2 regions of the Fretibacterium fastidiosum genome follow, and region 1 is predicted to be linked to the other one. Evidence: riboswitches for the same ligand, from Rfam matches in the RefSeq annotation. Region 1 holds a riboswitch; the other holds the start of a gene.
What was found. A riboswitch is a leader RNA that binds a small molecule or an ion and turns the genes downstream of it on or off. The one in region 1 is predicted to bind cobalamin.

Region 2: another riboswitch for cobalamin. It lies ahead of nhaC (Na+/H+ antiporter NhaC); the one in region 1 lies ahead of ACK28C_RS05525 (sirohydrochlorin cobaltochelatase).

The regions. Positions count from the first base shown of each region.
Region 1 covers NZ_OZ209244.1:1,291,236-1,298,759, reverse strand. Annotated here, with positions in the region: gene ACK28C_RS05555 (precorrin-8X methylmutase) at 1-322, opposite strand, end outside; gene ACK28C_RS05550 (hypothetical protein) at 404-1,312, opposite strand; gene ACK28C_RS05545 (precorrin-2 C(20)-methyltransferase) at 1,309-2,016, opposite strand; gene ACK28C_RS05540 (ABC transporter substrate-binding protein) at 2,013-2,855, opposite strand; gene ACK28C_RS05535 (ABC transporter ATP-binding protein) at 2,885-3,661, opposite strand; gene ACK28C_RS05530 (FecCD family ABC transporter permease) at 3,658-4,662, opposite strand; gene ACK28C_RS05525 (sirohydrochlorin cobaltochelatase) at 4,681-5,571, opposite strand; cobalamin riboswitch at 5,741-5,920, opposite strand; gene ACK28C_RS05520 (Rpn family recombination-promoting nuclease/putative transposase) at 6,004-6,900, opposite strand; gene ACK28C_RS05515 (hypothetical protein) at 6,952-7,272, opposite strand.
Region 2 covers NZ_OZ209244.1:132,967-140,490, forward strand. Annotated here, with positions in the region: gene oraE (D-ornithine 4,5-aminomutase subunit OraE) at 1-1,193, opposite strand, end outside; gene ACK28C_RS00595 (ornithine aminomutase subunit alpha) at 1,195-1,557, opposite strand; gene ortB (2-amino-4-oxopentanoate thiolase subunit OrtB) at 1,655-3,064, opposite strand; gene ord (2,4-diaminopentanoate dehydrogenase) at 3,066-4,433, opposite strand; gene nhaC (Na+/H+ antiporter NhaC) at 4,622-6,136, opposite strand; cobalamin riboswitch at 6,348-6,526, opposite strand; gene ACK28C_RS00615 (heavy metal translocating P-type ATPase) at 6,774-7,524, opposite strand, start outside.

The DNA of each region.
Region 1 (7,524 bases):
CGCCCCGGCGCCGGGCCTCCTCCCCCACCTCCGGGTCCGCCATGCGGCAGACCACCTCCACGCCCCAGCGGGCGGCCGAGGGCTTGCTGACCCCCGCCGCGGCCATGGCCGTGTCCGTCACCACCGCGACGCCGCGCCGCAGGGCCTCGCGCCCCAGGGTCACCGCGCCTCGCGAGAACGCGAGCGTCCTCACGAAGTCGAAGTCCGCCGTCGCGTGGACGACGCGCTTCACCACGGGCAGCTCCTCCGCCGCTCCGCGCCATTCCCCCATCTCGCGCGCGATGATCTCCATGCTGGCGCGTTCGATCTCCTCAGGCCTCATGCCATCGTTCCCCCTTCTCCCAATCCCTCATAACCCGCAGGCCCCCAGCCCCGCCCGATGGGCCCCCGCACCACAGGACGATCATCCGAGCGGCAGAGCGGCCAGGAGAAGGCTCAACAGCACGAGCGGCAGCATCGTCCCCACGTTCCAGAACAGCATCGACCGCGCCAGGTCCGGCGGGAAGAGCCCGAAGTAGTACCCCGCGTTCTGCCGCACGGCGCGGGTGAGGATCCCCAGCCCGTTGCCCAGAAGGAGCGCGAAGACGGCCTGCGCCGGGCTCAGGTCCCCCGCCGCCAGGCCACCCCCCGCCAGCGACAGCGCCGCGGAGACGTGGGCGATGGACGCCGCCGCGACGGCCCAGCCCGCAAGCGGCAGGAACGTCCCCCCCATGAACCAGCGCTGGAACGCGCCCTCCAGCCAGGGGACCAGCGCGTAGGCCGCGGCGAAGAGCGCCCAGGCCAGGGGCAGCGTCCGCAGGAGCTTGGCGTGAAGGCCCTTCAACAGGCCCTCGCGCCGCGCCGCCCCCCCCCCCGCCGTCTCCTCGTCCGGCCCCGCCTCGCAGCCCCCGCCCCGGCGCAGGAGGACCAGGGCCAGCGCAAAACGGGCCGCGCTCCGCAGGAGGAGCACGACCGCAAAGACGGCGCCCGCGCCCCCCGCCATGGAGGCGCAGAGCGCGAACGTCGCCGGCCAGCGCCGCAGGTAGGCGGGGAATGCCAGGGCGAGCGTGCCCCAAAGCGCCGCCCTTCGGTCCAGCCGCCCCTCGTCCAGTGCGGAGGCCAGGATGGCCGCGCCCGCCCTGGACGAGCCGAGGCTGACGGTGAGGGACAGGCCCACCAGCGGCCCGATCCCGTGCCGCCGCAGCCAGGGCGTGAGGCGCGCCATCAGCCGGTCCGCCAGCCCCCAGCGCAGCACGGCTCCGCCGATGGCGAGCCCCAGCAGGATGTCCGCCGTCAGCCACACCTCGCCCTCGAGGAGCCCCGCCAGGTTCATTCCGCCGCCCGGAGCCTCCAGAGCAGCAGCACCGACAGGTACTCCTTCGCCGGGGCGACGGCCTCGGCGCCGCAGAGGACGCACTCCTCCGGCAACCCCGCCCGATCCACCCGGATCGTCTCGCGCCACGGGCCGGACCGCGCCACCAGGCCGGCCAGCTCCTCCCCCAGGGCGCTCGGCTTGTAGAGCGCCGCGGCGTCCGCAGCCCTGAGCGCCGCCTCGATCCTGGAGGGCTCCGCCGTGCCAGGGACGACGCAGAGGACCTCCTCGCCCAGCGCCAGGAAGCGCCGAGCGCAGGACGCGGCCAGCGAGTGAGCCGAGACGCCGGGGACCAGCTGCAACTCCAGGTCCGGCACGAGTTCCCGCCAGACGCCGTACAGGTAGGCCCCCGTGGCGTAGAGCGCGGAGTCCCCGATCACGGGCAGGGCAACGGTTCGGGCGCCCTGCCAACGGGGCCGAAGCCCCTCCAGCTGGGCCCGCAGCTCCGCGTCGCGCCGCGCCGCGTCGTAGACCATGGGAAAGACGATCGGCACGGGGTCAAAGGCGCCCCCCAGCCGCTCCGCCAGCGCCCCTTCCGCCACGCCGGGCCTTCCGGCCCCTGAGCGGGGCACCAGCACCAGGTCCGCTTCCTGAACGGCCCCCAGCGCCCCCACCGTCACGTGGTCCACGCCTCCGGGGCCGACGCCGACGACGATGAGCTTCATCGGGCCGCTTCCCCGTAGAGGACGTCCATCAGGAGCCGTCCGCCCCGCTCCAGCCCCAGGAGGGAGGGCCGGCTCAGGAGGTTTTCCGGCATGGCCGCCAGGCGGGTGCGCTCCAGGGCTCCGGCCCAGCGCCGGGCCCGCACCGCCTCCAGCGTCGAGGCGTTCATCGCGCCCTGCTGGACGAGGTAGACGTCCAGCCCATCCTCCAGGAGCTTCAGCACCCGCTCAAGCCCCCAGGGGGCCAGTGCGCTGCCCTCGCGAATGGGTTCCGCCTCCCGCGCCGCGTTCTCGCCCCCGGCCAGCTCGATGAGGTGCGCCGCCCAGGAGCCCGGCGCGCAGGTGTGCAGCTCGCGCGCCGTGGCCTCCAGGAAGACGCGCGGCACCCTCCCTCCGGCGGCCTCCCGCCTCGCAGCAGCCTCCTGCCGGATCGCCGCCCTGGTCGCCTCAAGCCGCTCCACGCCCGATTCGGGGTCCAGGCCGAGGATGCCGGCCAACGTCCGCAGGTAGTCCGCAAAGCCGTCCCAGGAGGGTGGGTCGATGGACTCCACCCGGACGCCCGCCCGCTGCAGCACGTCCGCGAGGCCGGGGTTCGCGCGCTGCGTCAGGCCCCGCATCAGGACGACGTCCGGCGAGAGCGCCAGGATGGCCTCAGCCCCCGTCTGCTTGGAGAAGCGCGGGAGGTTCGGGAGAAGGTCCGCGTCGTCGTTCTCCGACAACCCCACCAGCGACTCCGCCCCGCCGAGGGCCACCGCGTTGTCCGAGTGCCCCGGATAGAGCGAAACGACGCGAAGGGCCAGCGCAGGCGCAGCGAGGCCGGGGGAAAGAACAAGGGTTAACATCAGGAAAAAGAACAGCAGGGACCGTGTCATCACTCGCAGAGAGCGCGCCACATCACGTCCCCCCTTTCTGATCGGTAAGATAGAAACGGCGCGCCGTAGAGGGACTCCAGGACGCGCCCGTCCAGGGCCTCGACGGGCCCCTGAGAGCAGAACCGCCCTTCCTTCAGGGCCAGGTAGTCGTCGATGAAGGGAAGCGCTGCATTGACGTCGTGTACCGCGGCGGCCACCGTCCGCCCCTCCCGCGCCAGCTCGCGCAGCAGGCCCAGGACGCGAGCCGCCTGATGGGGGTCCAGGGCCGAGGTGGGTTCGTCCAGCAGCAGCACGGGGGGGTCCTGGACCAGCGCGCAGGCCAGGACCACCCGCTGCGCTTCGCCGCCCGACAGCGACGTCACGTCGCGCGACAGGAGGGAGCGCACCCCCACGCGCTCCGCCGCAGCCTCGATGAGCGCCTCGTCCTCCGCGTTCAGGGGTCGGGCGGGGAACCCGCGGTGGGGCAGTCGCCCCATCCCGATGACCTCCCAGACGGAGAAGGGGTAGAGCGGGCGAAAGTGCTGCGGCACGACGCCCACCAGCCGCCCGAACTGCCGCCGGGAGACGCCCCGCACCTCGCGCCCCAGGAGCGTCAACCCGCCGCCGTAGGGCAGGAGGCCGGCCATCGTGCGCAGGAGCGTGCTCTTGCCGCTGCCGTTGGGGCCGATCAGCGCGGTGAACCGCCCCGAAGGCAGGTCCGCGGTGAGGCCCCGCAGGACCCTCCGGTCCCCGTAGCCGGCGGTCAGGTCCGCGAGGCGAAAGCAGGCGGCGCTCATGACCGCCGCCCCCGCCGGATCAGGAGCCAGCAGAAGAAGGGCCCGCCAATCAGCGCGGTGAGCACGCCGACGGGCAGCTCCCCAAGGGCCTGAGCCACGCCGTCCGCCGCCGCCAGCAGGCAGCCTCCGGCCAGGAAGGAGAGCAGGATCAGCGGCCGGTGCGCCGGGCCGACGGCCAGCCGCAGCAGGTGCGGCACCACGAGGCCCACGAAGCCGATGATGCCGAAGAAGCTCACCGAGGCCGCAGCGCCCAGGGAGGCCGCCAGGAGCAGAAGGCACCGGAGGCGCCTCTCGTTGACGCCCAGCATCGCGCCCCGGCCGGAGCCCAGGGACATGGCGTCCAGCATGGGGGCACAGAAGAGCCCCGACGCCAGCACCAGGGCCGCCGCGCCCCACACGGCCGCGCCGCCGGAGGCTCCGGCCCCCGAAAAGCTCCCCATCATCCACAGGACGATCGCGCCCAGCTTGTCGTCCGCCACCGCCTTGACGAACGTCACTCCCGCGGACAGCACCGCGTTGGCGACGATGCCCGCCAGCACCAACTGCCCTCCGCCCGCCCGCCAGGCGATGAGCCCCACGAGGCACAGGGCCCCCACGGCCCCCGCGAAGGCCGCGGGGATCACTGCCGCGGTGCCCAACAGGAGCCCCAGCGCCCCGCCGAAGGCCGCCCCGGCGGCGATGCCCAGCGTGTAGGGCTCCGCCAGGGGGTTCGCGAGGATGCCCTGCAGGAGCGCGCCGGAAACGCTGAGCAATCCGCCCGTCCCCACCGCCGCAAACAGGCGGGGCAGCCGCACGGAGCGGATCACGAGCGCCTCCGGCAGGGAGGCCTCCGCCTCCGGCAGGCGCGGGGACAGCAGATACAGCACGCGGGGAAGCGGGATATCCCACTCCCCCAGCGTGACGCGCCACACGACCGCACAGGCAAGAGCGAGGAGAAGCGCCCCGCCGACGGCCCAGGCCCTGCGGCTCTGCGCCTTGCGGCAGGCCGCGATCTCAGTCATCGAGGAAACGCGCCCGCGCTACATCATCTCGCGGATGCGCTCGACGAAGCTCTTCGCGATGTTCTCGTCCTGACCCAGTCCAACCAGGTAGGGTGTGACGTCCTTGTAGCCCGCCTTCTTCAGCACGTTCAGCCAGGACTCCTCGTCGTCCGCGCCAGCCAGGTCGTTGTTGGCGTGGTCGCCCGCCACGATCATCAGCGGGGAGATCACCAGCTTGCGGATGTCCTTGTGGCGCTTAAGCGCGCGGATGACGTCCTCCACCTTGGGCTCGGCCTCCACGGTGCCGAGGAAGAAGCGACCGTAGGCGACCTTGTCGAGGGAGAACTGCAGCTGGCTGTACATGGCGTGGGCGATGTGCTCCGGCGTGCCGTGCCCCATGAGGACGATGGCCGTCCCTTTGTCCTTCAGCTGCTTCTCAAAGCGGGTCATCAGGAGCTTGGCCATCTTGTCGCAGTCCTCCACGCCGTTCAGGCAGGGGGCTCCAAGGGCGATCTTCTTGAAGCCGTACTTGCCCTTCAGGGACGCAAAGGCGTCCACGACGTTCTGCATCTCGTCGTACTCCTCGCCGGGGATGATGTGCGTCGGCATGACGTACACGTGGGTGAAGCCCTCGTCGTTCATCGCGGCAAGCGCCTGAACCGGCGTCGGCACGACCTCGTTGCGCTCGCGGGCGATCTTGCGGCGGATGATGTTCGACGTGAAGGCGAGGCGGACCTCCGCGTCGGGGAAGGCCTTCTTCGCCGCCTCCACCAGGTTGTCGATGGCGGGACGGGCCTCCGGCATGGACGTGCCGAAGGACGACACCAGGATCCCCATCTTGTCGGGCTTCGCGTCGCCGTGGGCGGACCATGCCGGGGAAGCAGAAAGCAGCGCCGCAGCGACCAGCATTACACAGACAAACTTGTTCATGACACATACCTCCATCGTGATAAGGATACCCCTGCCCTCGCAGGGTAGAGCACAGCCTGGTGAAAAGGCGTGAAAAAAGGAGGCTCGGCATCGCGCCGGGCCTCCTTCGCCGTATGCGGTTCGCAGTCTGCGTCCTGCAGCAGCACCGGAGGGTTGCCCACGCAAATGCCCATCGGTCCTCGCGCAGGGTCAATATCCTGACTTCCCCTCCTCCTCGTCCGCGCCCTTCCCGAAGGGGTTTCCCCTTCAGTGGGCCTTGCCTGCGGATTCGTCCGGGTCACAGTGGCGGGGCCGCGCGGGTCTTGCACCCGCTTCCTGGCCCTGCGACGCCTTATTTAAGGCTATTTAAGCACATTGCTCCACCGCTGTCAAATCCCCGCGGGGCCCAATCCCGCAGGAACGTGAAGCGCGGGCAAAGCAGGGGGCCAACAATCAGTTGTCCATCCCCCGCCGCAGTGCCTCCACCTCGCCGAGGGATAGCCCGGTGAAGTCAACGACCTGCTCCAGCGGGACGCCTCGCACCAGCATCCGCCGCGCCGTGGCGGCGATGCCCCTTGCCTCTCCAAGCTTTATGCCTCTCGCCTCTCCAAGCTGAATGCCCTCCGTCCTGCCAAGACGTATGCCCCTGGCCTCCACCTTATCCAAAACGCTCAGCATGGTAACGCTCTCCCCCTCCCTGAATTGATTCTGCGCATCCTCAAATCGATGGTCCCGCGTCAGTGCAGACAACAGCTTCAGCACTCCGTCCACGTGCTCGACAACCCGACGGGAAGGAACGTAATCCCGCTTCCTCCTCATCTGCACAAAGTAGTCCGCCACTATCCTGAAGTCGCTCGTGAAACGCTCCACCTGCTCGTCCGTCAGAAAGGATATCTCGAAGAGATTCACCCTGTGATCACTCACAAACGGCTTCATTTCATCGGGAACCCGGACCCTCTCATAGAGCGACCGAGGCCCCGTCCAGGGCTCTTCGCCAAAGTAAAGGACCAACGTCACCACGGGGTAGAGGCCGCCTTTTTCAGACAGCTGGTTGCGGTAATCCGCCCCCTCGTATCCCAGCACCCGAAGCGGCATGTCCCTGTCGATCCGGGTTTGATTCTCAAAGCCGATCAGCGAGATGACGATCCCTTCCGGAGCCCACAGCTTGGAGACGTCCCGTTCCTGCTCGCGGAGTTTGCCGTCCGCCTTGTACTGGGTGCGCGCCTGCGTATCACGCAGGTCGTCGGGGAGAATCCGCCTCTCTCCGTTGAAGAGCAGCACGTTCACGATGTCCGCAAAAACGTCATTGTAGGACTCAAGGTGCCGTTCCGTGATGTCCTTCTCAGGCATCCCCCGACCTCCTGTCGCCTATGTTGTCTTCATTATAGCAAAGTCGGGCCGTCAGCCCAAAACGCAGCGCCGGAGGCGGTGCTGCGGCATCGTTCGCCTGCACCGGCCCTCCAGGTCCAGTGCAAGCGAGCCGCCCTTCTTGCCCTCGCCAGGTTTCTTGCCGTCATCAGGCTTCTTTCCGTAAAAGGACGTGGCCTTCCCGGTGTTGGACCTGGACACCAAACCATACTGTTTGATGGTGCCCGTGACATTCCATACCGTACAGAACCACCAGAACCACGAATCCGGTTTCACAGCCACGTCGTTCGAGACCCGGACGTTCACCAGACGATCGTTCCCCGATGGCGTCATCTCCGTCGGTGTCAACGTCAATAACGGGTGCGCTTGAAAAAATCAGCCCATTCAAGGCCAAATCGACGATCATCCCCACGCGGCCTGAGGCTTGAATCCCAGCGCTGGCCCTCTGAGGGTCAAGCGGTCCCCGCCCCAATCGTCAACCACGCAGAACCGCGGCGCGACACAATATTTACCCCCGCATCAACATCAACGGTCACCAAAGCACCCTCGATAAACGCCTTGTCGCCGACCGATGGCGGACCATCTTAAGGAAGCCAGTTGTCAGGG
Region 2 (7,524 bases), 1.2 Mb from region 1:
GCCCGCTCCTTCAGCTCCCGAACCGTGCGCCCAAGCTCGCCCTCGCGGTCCAGCTTCACCTGGTCGCGGATCCCGTCCAGGCCGTCCAGCGCCTGCCGCGCGGTGTTGACCCCCTGGATGTTGTAGTAGTGCCACGGCACGTTGCGCCCCTCGTCCGGCGTGATGGTCGACTGGATGTCCGCGCTCGTCAGACGAGAGATGACGATGTTCAGCGTGTGCGTCACCGTCGCCTCGCGCGTCTCCGACTCCATGAACTTCGTGTTCTGCTGCGCGCGCATCTTGTAGTCTCGGAACAGGTCCCGGAGCGCCACCGCGTAGGGGAGGTCCAGCCTCATGCATGGCGCCGGCGGCGCGGTGGGGGGCACGGTGGAGAGCGCGATGTTCTCCGGACGGATGCCGACCTTCCGCGAGAAGATCGAGTTGATGGCGTGCTGCACCATGAGCTCCGGCATCACCTTCCACGCCTCCATCGCCGTCGCGTTGGCGTTGTGGGCCCCGTCGATCTGAAGCATCCCGCCGTAGGCCAGGACCTTCTTGCTCTCGCACGCGTCGATGAAGCTCCGAAGGCCGTTGATGTTCCGGTAGAGGATGTTGTACTGGGGGTCCTGGTGCACGCCCGACACCCCCTCCTCCACGAACATCACGGCGATGTCCGGACCCGCGACGCCCGACACGTAGGAGTGGAAGTTCAGAGGACGCCCCACCTCCTCCTCGATCAGGTCCAGCGCGCGGCGCGTCGCACGACACTGCTTCCGGGTCACCGGGATGCCGCCGATCCCCTGCGTCGTCCCCTCGATGAGCGAGTCGATGTGCGACTGGCCCGCCGTCCGGATGACCATCAGGTGGTCCGCTCCGTTCCAGGCCGCCATCCTCATGCGGCGGATGTCGTCCTCGAAGCGCCCCGAGGCGATCTCCGTCGTGATGACGCAGTCCGGCTGCGGGTCGATGGACCCGAACCCACGGCTCCCAGGCAGGGGCACGGACTGCTTCAGCGGCTCCGACGTCTCGCGGTAGACGAAGTCCCCAACCTGGCGCTCGACGCCGCGGCCCTCGCGCCAGTGCCACGGGTGACGCCGCGGACGGTAGTCCGCAAGCCCGTTCAGTATCTGGCGGACGTCGATCTTCCTGTCCTTGTCCAGGTGCTCCGGGGGGTTGCCCGCCTCCGGGAACGGAACCTTTCTGTCCTCTCCCACGTCACTCCCCCCCTTCGTACAGGCCCGGAACCAGCTCCCAGTGCTCTCCGGACGCCAGCGCCACGCCCGCCTGACGTACGGAAACCCCAAGCTTCTCCGACAGGCGCCACACCGTGTTGCCCGCGCCGTGCCCCAGCAGGCTGCGCTCCACCAGGCCGTCCACGATGGGCTTCGCCTCGATGCTGGAGAAACCCATGCGCAGCAGCACGCTGCGCTCCACCGCTGGCGTCGTGTAGACCTTCCCCGCGTCCAGCATGGGCTGGACCACCCGGCCCGCCAACTCCCAGAAGTAGTCGAACAGCTCCTCGTCGCTCTTGTCCGCCAGGTGCGCGCGACGCTGTTCAAAGTCGTCCGCTCTTGCCATGCTCTCCCCTCTCTCCCACTCGCACCTCTCACGGCGCCCTCGTGAACCCGCGGGGGGAACGGACAGCGCTCCCCCCGCGGAACGGCCGGCGCGCCCCTCAGCAGGTGACGCCCAGCGCCTCGAGCTCCTTCCGGACGAACGCCGTGTCCGCGTTCAGCTCCGCCTTGAAGTACTCCAGGTCCTCGGCGCTCGCGGTCTTCCGGTCCTGTGCCAGGCGCTTCAGCGCGCTGCGGCGCATGGCCTCCAGGCTGTGCTCCCGAACCTTGAAGCGCGACGGGTGGTCGGGCAGCACGATGTTCTTCCCAGGGACCTCCGTCTCCGGGTCCCCGATCAGGACCTCCACACCGTTCCGGCGCGCGAAGCTGAGCTGCGCCATCGGGTGCTTGCCCGCGCCCGTGTACTCCGTCTCCTGCACCACGATGACCTGGTCCGACGGCAGCGTCATGGAGAGGGCGAACGCCGCGGCCAGGGAGGTGTTGCCCGCAGGACCCCGCTCCATCCCCTCCAAGGCGGCCAGGGCCTCCGTCATGTAGAACACCTCGCCCTCCTTCACCAGAAGGTAGCGGTCCATGTAGCGCAGCGGACGCGCGGCGTTGCGCGGTACGTCCGTCCGGTCCGGCTGCACCGTGAAGGGCACGCCGAACCCCGTGTGGCCCGTCGTGAAGGACTTGCGGTTGAAGTCGTGGTCCGAGGCCATGTGCAGCCCCGACAGGTCCACGCTCGCCGCGTAGACCTGGGACTTCGCCCCAGCCTTCCGGAGCCCGCGGGCCGTGCCGGTGATGTTGCCGCCGCCCGCGTTCGTGGCCACGACGACGTCCGGGTCCCGACCCAGCTGGCTGCGGCACTGCTGGGCGATCTCCCAGCCCAGCGTCTCGATGCCCGCGATGGCCGACGGCGTGTAGAGCGAGGCGTTGTAGAACCCCGTGTCCTCCAGCAGCATCAGCGTCTCGTAGAAGAGCTCCGGCCCCACCGTGAGCTGCACCACCTCGGCACCCATCGCCTCGCAGGCCCGCTGCTTCTCCAGGATCTCCGGCTGCCCCACGCGGCGGCTGTCGTAGCACTCCTGGACGACGATGCACTTCAGGCCGAGGCGCGCCGCCATGCAGGCCACCGCCGCTCCATAGTTGCCCGACGTGGCCGCGACCACGCCCTTGTACCCCATCCGGTGCGCCTCGTAGACGGACAGGGCCGCGCGCCGGGCCTTGAAGCTCCCGGAGAGGTTCTGCGCCTCGTCCTTCACCAGGATCTGCGCACCCTTCCCGCCCCCGGCCGTCCTCCGGGCCAGCTCCGTCACGTTGTCGAGGCTCAGGAGCTTCGTGTCGCCAACGCTCATCCCGCTCTGAATCTTGACGATCTCCTCGAGGCTGTGGGGGACCGCCTCCCGCATCATCCGCTCGTAGTCGAAGCGCCCTCCCGGCTCCTCGAACTTCGAGTAGTCGATCCCGACCGCCGCCTTGACGATCTCGCTCTTGCGCGCCATTACGGCCTCATAGCTCCTGCCGCCCATCTCAGCAGGCCCCCTTTCCGCTAAGGATATCCACAACCTGCCGATGCACCTGCGCCAGCTCCGGGACGTAGCTTCCGAAGTCGTGCCGATAGCCCGGGTCGCAGTTGGTGAGCGTGCCCTCCACCTCGCGCCCGATCGCCGTCCGGACCCGCACGGACTCGCCGGTGTGGGCGCTCTCCGCCAGGAGCTCCCCCTTGACCCACATCTCGAGCGGCAGCGCGGCGGTGTCCTCCGGGACGCCCGCGGCCCGCTCCCCTGCAGGGAGCAGCTCAATGTGCAGCACGACGCAGTCCCCCTTGTGGTAGACCCGGCGCTCCTCCCGCAGCTCGTGGACGAACCGGTTCATGTCGCCCAGGATCGCGTGCGGGATCGGGAGCTCCAGAAGGTCGGTCAGCCCCGCGGGCGCGTTCAGCACCTGTGGGATCATGTTCACGACCATCGCGATCGTGCCGATGCCGCCCGGCATCTCCGGCTTGCCGGAAAACTTCAGCGTGTAGCCGCCCGCGTCGATGGTGATGTAGTCCCCCGTCTCGATGCCCTCGGCCTCCGGACGAACCTGCTGCGGGTGGTCCAGGTGGATGAACGCCCGGCCGTCGGCCGTCCTCCCCCAGCCCTGCTGACGGATGCCCGCCAGGTTCCCCGGCTCGACCTTGGCGTAGGGCGTCTCGCGGTGTACCTTCGAGATGATGGGGTCCTTCGTCTGCTCGATCTTGGTGATCTCGACGCCCAGGCCCGCGGCGATGGCCGAGATGGACTCCGGAAAGCCCACGTGCCCCGCCAGGTCGTTGGCCGCAAGGCGCCTCTTGAACTCTTCCGGCGTGATCCCCACGCCCTGCTCGTGCATCACCGCCCCGCCGAAGGGCGAGAGGTCGTTGATGCGCGCCGCCTCGATGGACTTCACGTCCTCGCAGGTCCCCGTGATGGCCAGGATCAGCAGGTCCAGCACAAAACCAGGGTTGATCCCCGTCCCAAAGACCGTCACCCCGTGCTGGCGCGCCAGACGGTCGATCTCGAGCGACAGCTCCGGCTCCTGAGCCCACGGCCAGGCCATCTCCTCCGCCGTCGTGATGACGTTCAGGCCGTGCTCCACGCAGAGCTTGACCTTCTCGAACGCGCTCCTGGTGAAGGAGTCCGTCCCCAACAGCACCACGTCGCACGCGCCGTTTCGGATGAGCTCCGTGCCGCCGAACAAAAGCTCCGGACGGCTCCCCCGCTCCTCCCCCAGGTACTGGTAGACGTCCGTTCCGTGGAGGTGCTTGCGCCCCACCACAACCCCCACAATCTCAACGCCCGTCTTCTTCAGAAGCATTCGCGCGATCCCGCTCCCCATCGCGCCAAATCCCCATATCATCACACGGATATCCCTCATGAAAACGCCTCCTCACTACAAATTTAACTCAAATTGATTATAAAACCACAAACAAAAATACACGCAGCCACACAAAAACCCTATCCGCACAGGGCGCCGGGCTGAGCGAGGCCCGGCTTCACGCGCAGCGGGAAATACGATCCTCTGAACTTCAGTCCCTATCCCGCAGGATGGGGGAAAACGCGCCCTCAGCAGCGCCCCGTTTCCGCCAGCTGAGCCTTCTCCTCCTCCGTCATGTAGCGGACGTTAAACTTCAAGAAGGCGAACACGGCCACGACGAGGGGCATGAACAGGTTGAAGAAGCAGTACTTGAAATAAAGGGCCGTCGGCACGCCCAGGGCATTGCTCATAAAGGCGCCGCAGGTGTTCCACGGGATCAGGGCGCCCGAGACGGTGCCCATGCCCTCCAGAGTGCTGGAGAGCTGGGACGGGTGCAGTCCTCGTTCCCGGTAGGATTGAGCGTACATGCGGCCCGGTATCACGATGGAGATGTACTGCTCCGGCATGGTGATGTTGCTGAACAGGCAGGTCACCTCCGTGGAGACGATGAGGCCCGCATAGCTCTTCAGCCGGAACAGGACGGCGTTCACTATCGTCTCCAGCTGGCCCGTCTCCTCCATGATCCCACCGAACATCATGGCGATGATCGTCAGGGAGATCGAGAAGAGCATCCCCTCCAGCCCGCCCTTGGTGAAGAGCGTGTCGATGACCTCAACGCCGGTCTCGCTGACGTACCCGTAATGCGCGCACTTCAGGATATCTCCAAGGGAAGCCCCCTGATAGATGGGGGCCAGGAACGCGGCGGTCAGAAGCCCGATGACGATACCCGGTATGGCAGGCATCTTCATCGCCACCAGGACGATGACCAGCGCCGGCGGGATCAGGAGGACGGGACTGACCTTGAACTGGGACAGGATTCCGTCCTGAATGAGCTTGATGCTCTCCAGGCTGGTCTCGGTGCCCCCATAGCCCATGCCCATATAGGCGAACAGCCCCAGAGCGGCGAGGTAGGCCACCACCGTGGTGGGGATCATCGCCTTCACGTGAGTGAAGACATCCGTCCCCGCCATCGCGGGGGCCAGGTTCGTGGTGTCGGAGAGCGGGGACATCTTGTCGCCGAAGTACGCCCCGGAGATCACTGCGCCCGCCGCCAGGGGAAGCGGGATCTCGAGCCCGACGGCGATCCCCATGAGCGCGACCCCCATGGTCCCCGCGGTCCCCCACGAGGTCCCCGTCGCCAGGGACGTGATGGAGCAGATCAGGACCGCCGCCGGCAGGAAGAGTTGAGGGGACAGCAGCTTCAGCCCGTAAAGGATCATCGAGGGGACGACGCCCGACACGATCCATACGCCGATGAGCATACCGATGATGGCCAGGATGATGATCGACTGCATGGCCTGAGATATCCCCTTGATCATCGCGTTTTCGAGGGACTCCCACTTGTAGCCCAACCACAGTCCCATAACCGCGGCCGCGATGACGCCGACGAACATGGGGATATGCGGGTCCAGTTTGAACTTGATAATGCTCACCGACATCACGACGATGAGAAAGCCGAAGGTAAACAGCGCCTCGATAAGGTTGGCCTTCCGCGGAGTCCGGCTTCCGGGCTCCTTCTTCCCTCCTCCGGGCTCCCCCAAAAATTCTTCCTCAACGGTCTGAAGGTTATCGAAATTCCCGGCGGCATCAATATTCTTGTCCATAGTCTTCCCTCTTTCCATCTCCAAGCTCAATCGCCCTTACGGGTCCCCTGCCTCAACCGCAGCGCACTTAATCTCTCGGATGCGATACACCTCCTCCCATAAGCCCCCCAGCGTACTGCCCGACATCGCTCGAACTCGAAACGCAAAAAAAGGCTGTCCGTAAAATGGGCACAGACCCATTTTACGGACAGCCTCAGATCCTCGTAAGGCTATCCCTCTCCCCGCGAATGACCGGTCTCCTGACTCGCCTTCATCCTCGAATCGCCCTTCCCGGAAAACGGAACCCAGTGGTTGCGCGACCTCGTCCGGCACACAGTGGCGGGTCCCGCGCCGGATTTTCACCGGGCTTCCCGTCCATCAAACGCAGGTATCGACAATCAAGTGCGAACCCCCTAAGGAGCTCACGAGTGAAACGGTGAAAAAGAACGCACTTCGTGACTTGGCCCCCAGTTTAACTCAACCGGGTGGAGTTTGTCAAATTTTTTAGGCGAACAGACCAAAGAATTTCAGAAACGAAGGACGCTTTTGTATCGATGTTGAACAATCGCCGTTTCTTTTCTTACCCATGGATTGAGGCACTCAAAAAGGGCCGGAACCCTCAGGCCCCGGCCCCTGCATCAACCCGCAGGGCTCCGCCCTACGCGGCTTCGACGGACTTCACCTCGTAGCCCGCGTCCGTGACGGCCTTCGTCAGGACCGCGTCCGCCACGTCCCCGGAAAGGGTCACGAGCGCCGTCCGGTCCTCAAGGCTGACCTCCACGCCGGACACGCCGGACACCTGCGACAGCGCAGTCCTGACGTGCTTCACGCAGTTCTGGCACATCATGCCCTCCACATGCAGCAGCTTCTTCACCTTCATCACCCCCTTACCCTCGTCTCCCTCCGCGGCGCCCGACGCTTCCACGATCGGGTCCGCCGAGGCGTAACTCGGCCTGAAGCGGCGCAGGCGCAGCGCGTTGGACACCACGAACACGGAGCTGAAGCTCATGGCCAGCGCCCCCAGCATGGGGCTGAGCTTCACCTCCCACAGGGGGTAGAGCACGCCCGCCGCGACGGGGATGCAGAGGGCGTTGTAGAACAGCGCCCAGAACAGGTTCTGCTTTATGTTGCGGATGACGGCGTGGCCGAGCTGGATGGCCCCCGCCACGTCCATCAGGCTGCTGCGCATCAGCACCAGGTCCGCGGACTCGATGGCCACGTCCGTGCCCGCCCCGATGGCGATGCCCACGTCGGCCCTGGCCAGGGCCGGAGCGTCGTTGATGCCGTCCCCCACCATGGCCACCTTCCGCCCCGCCTCCTGCAGGCGGCGCACCTCCCCCTCCTTATCCTGGGGCAGCACCTCCGCCGTGACCTCGTCCAGCCCCACCTGACGCTGAATGGCGCAGGCC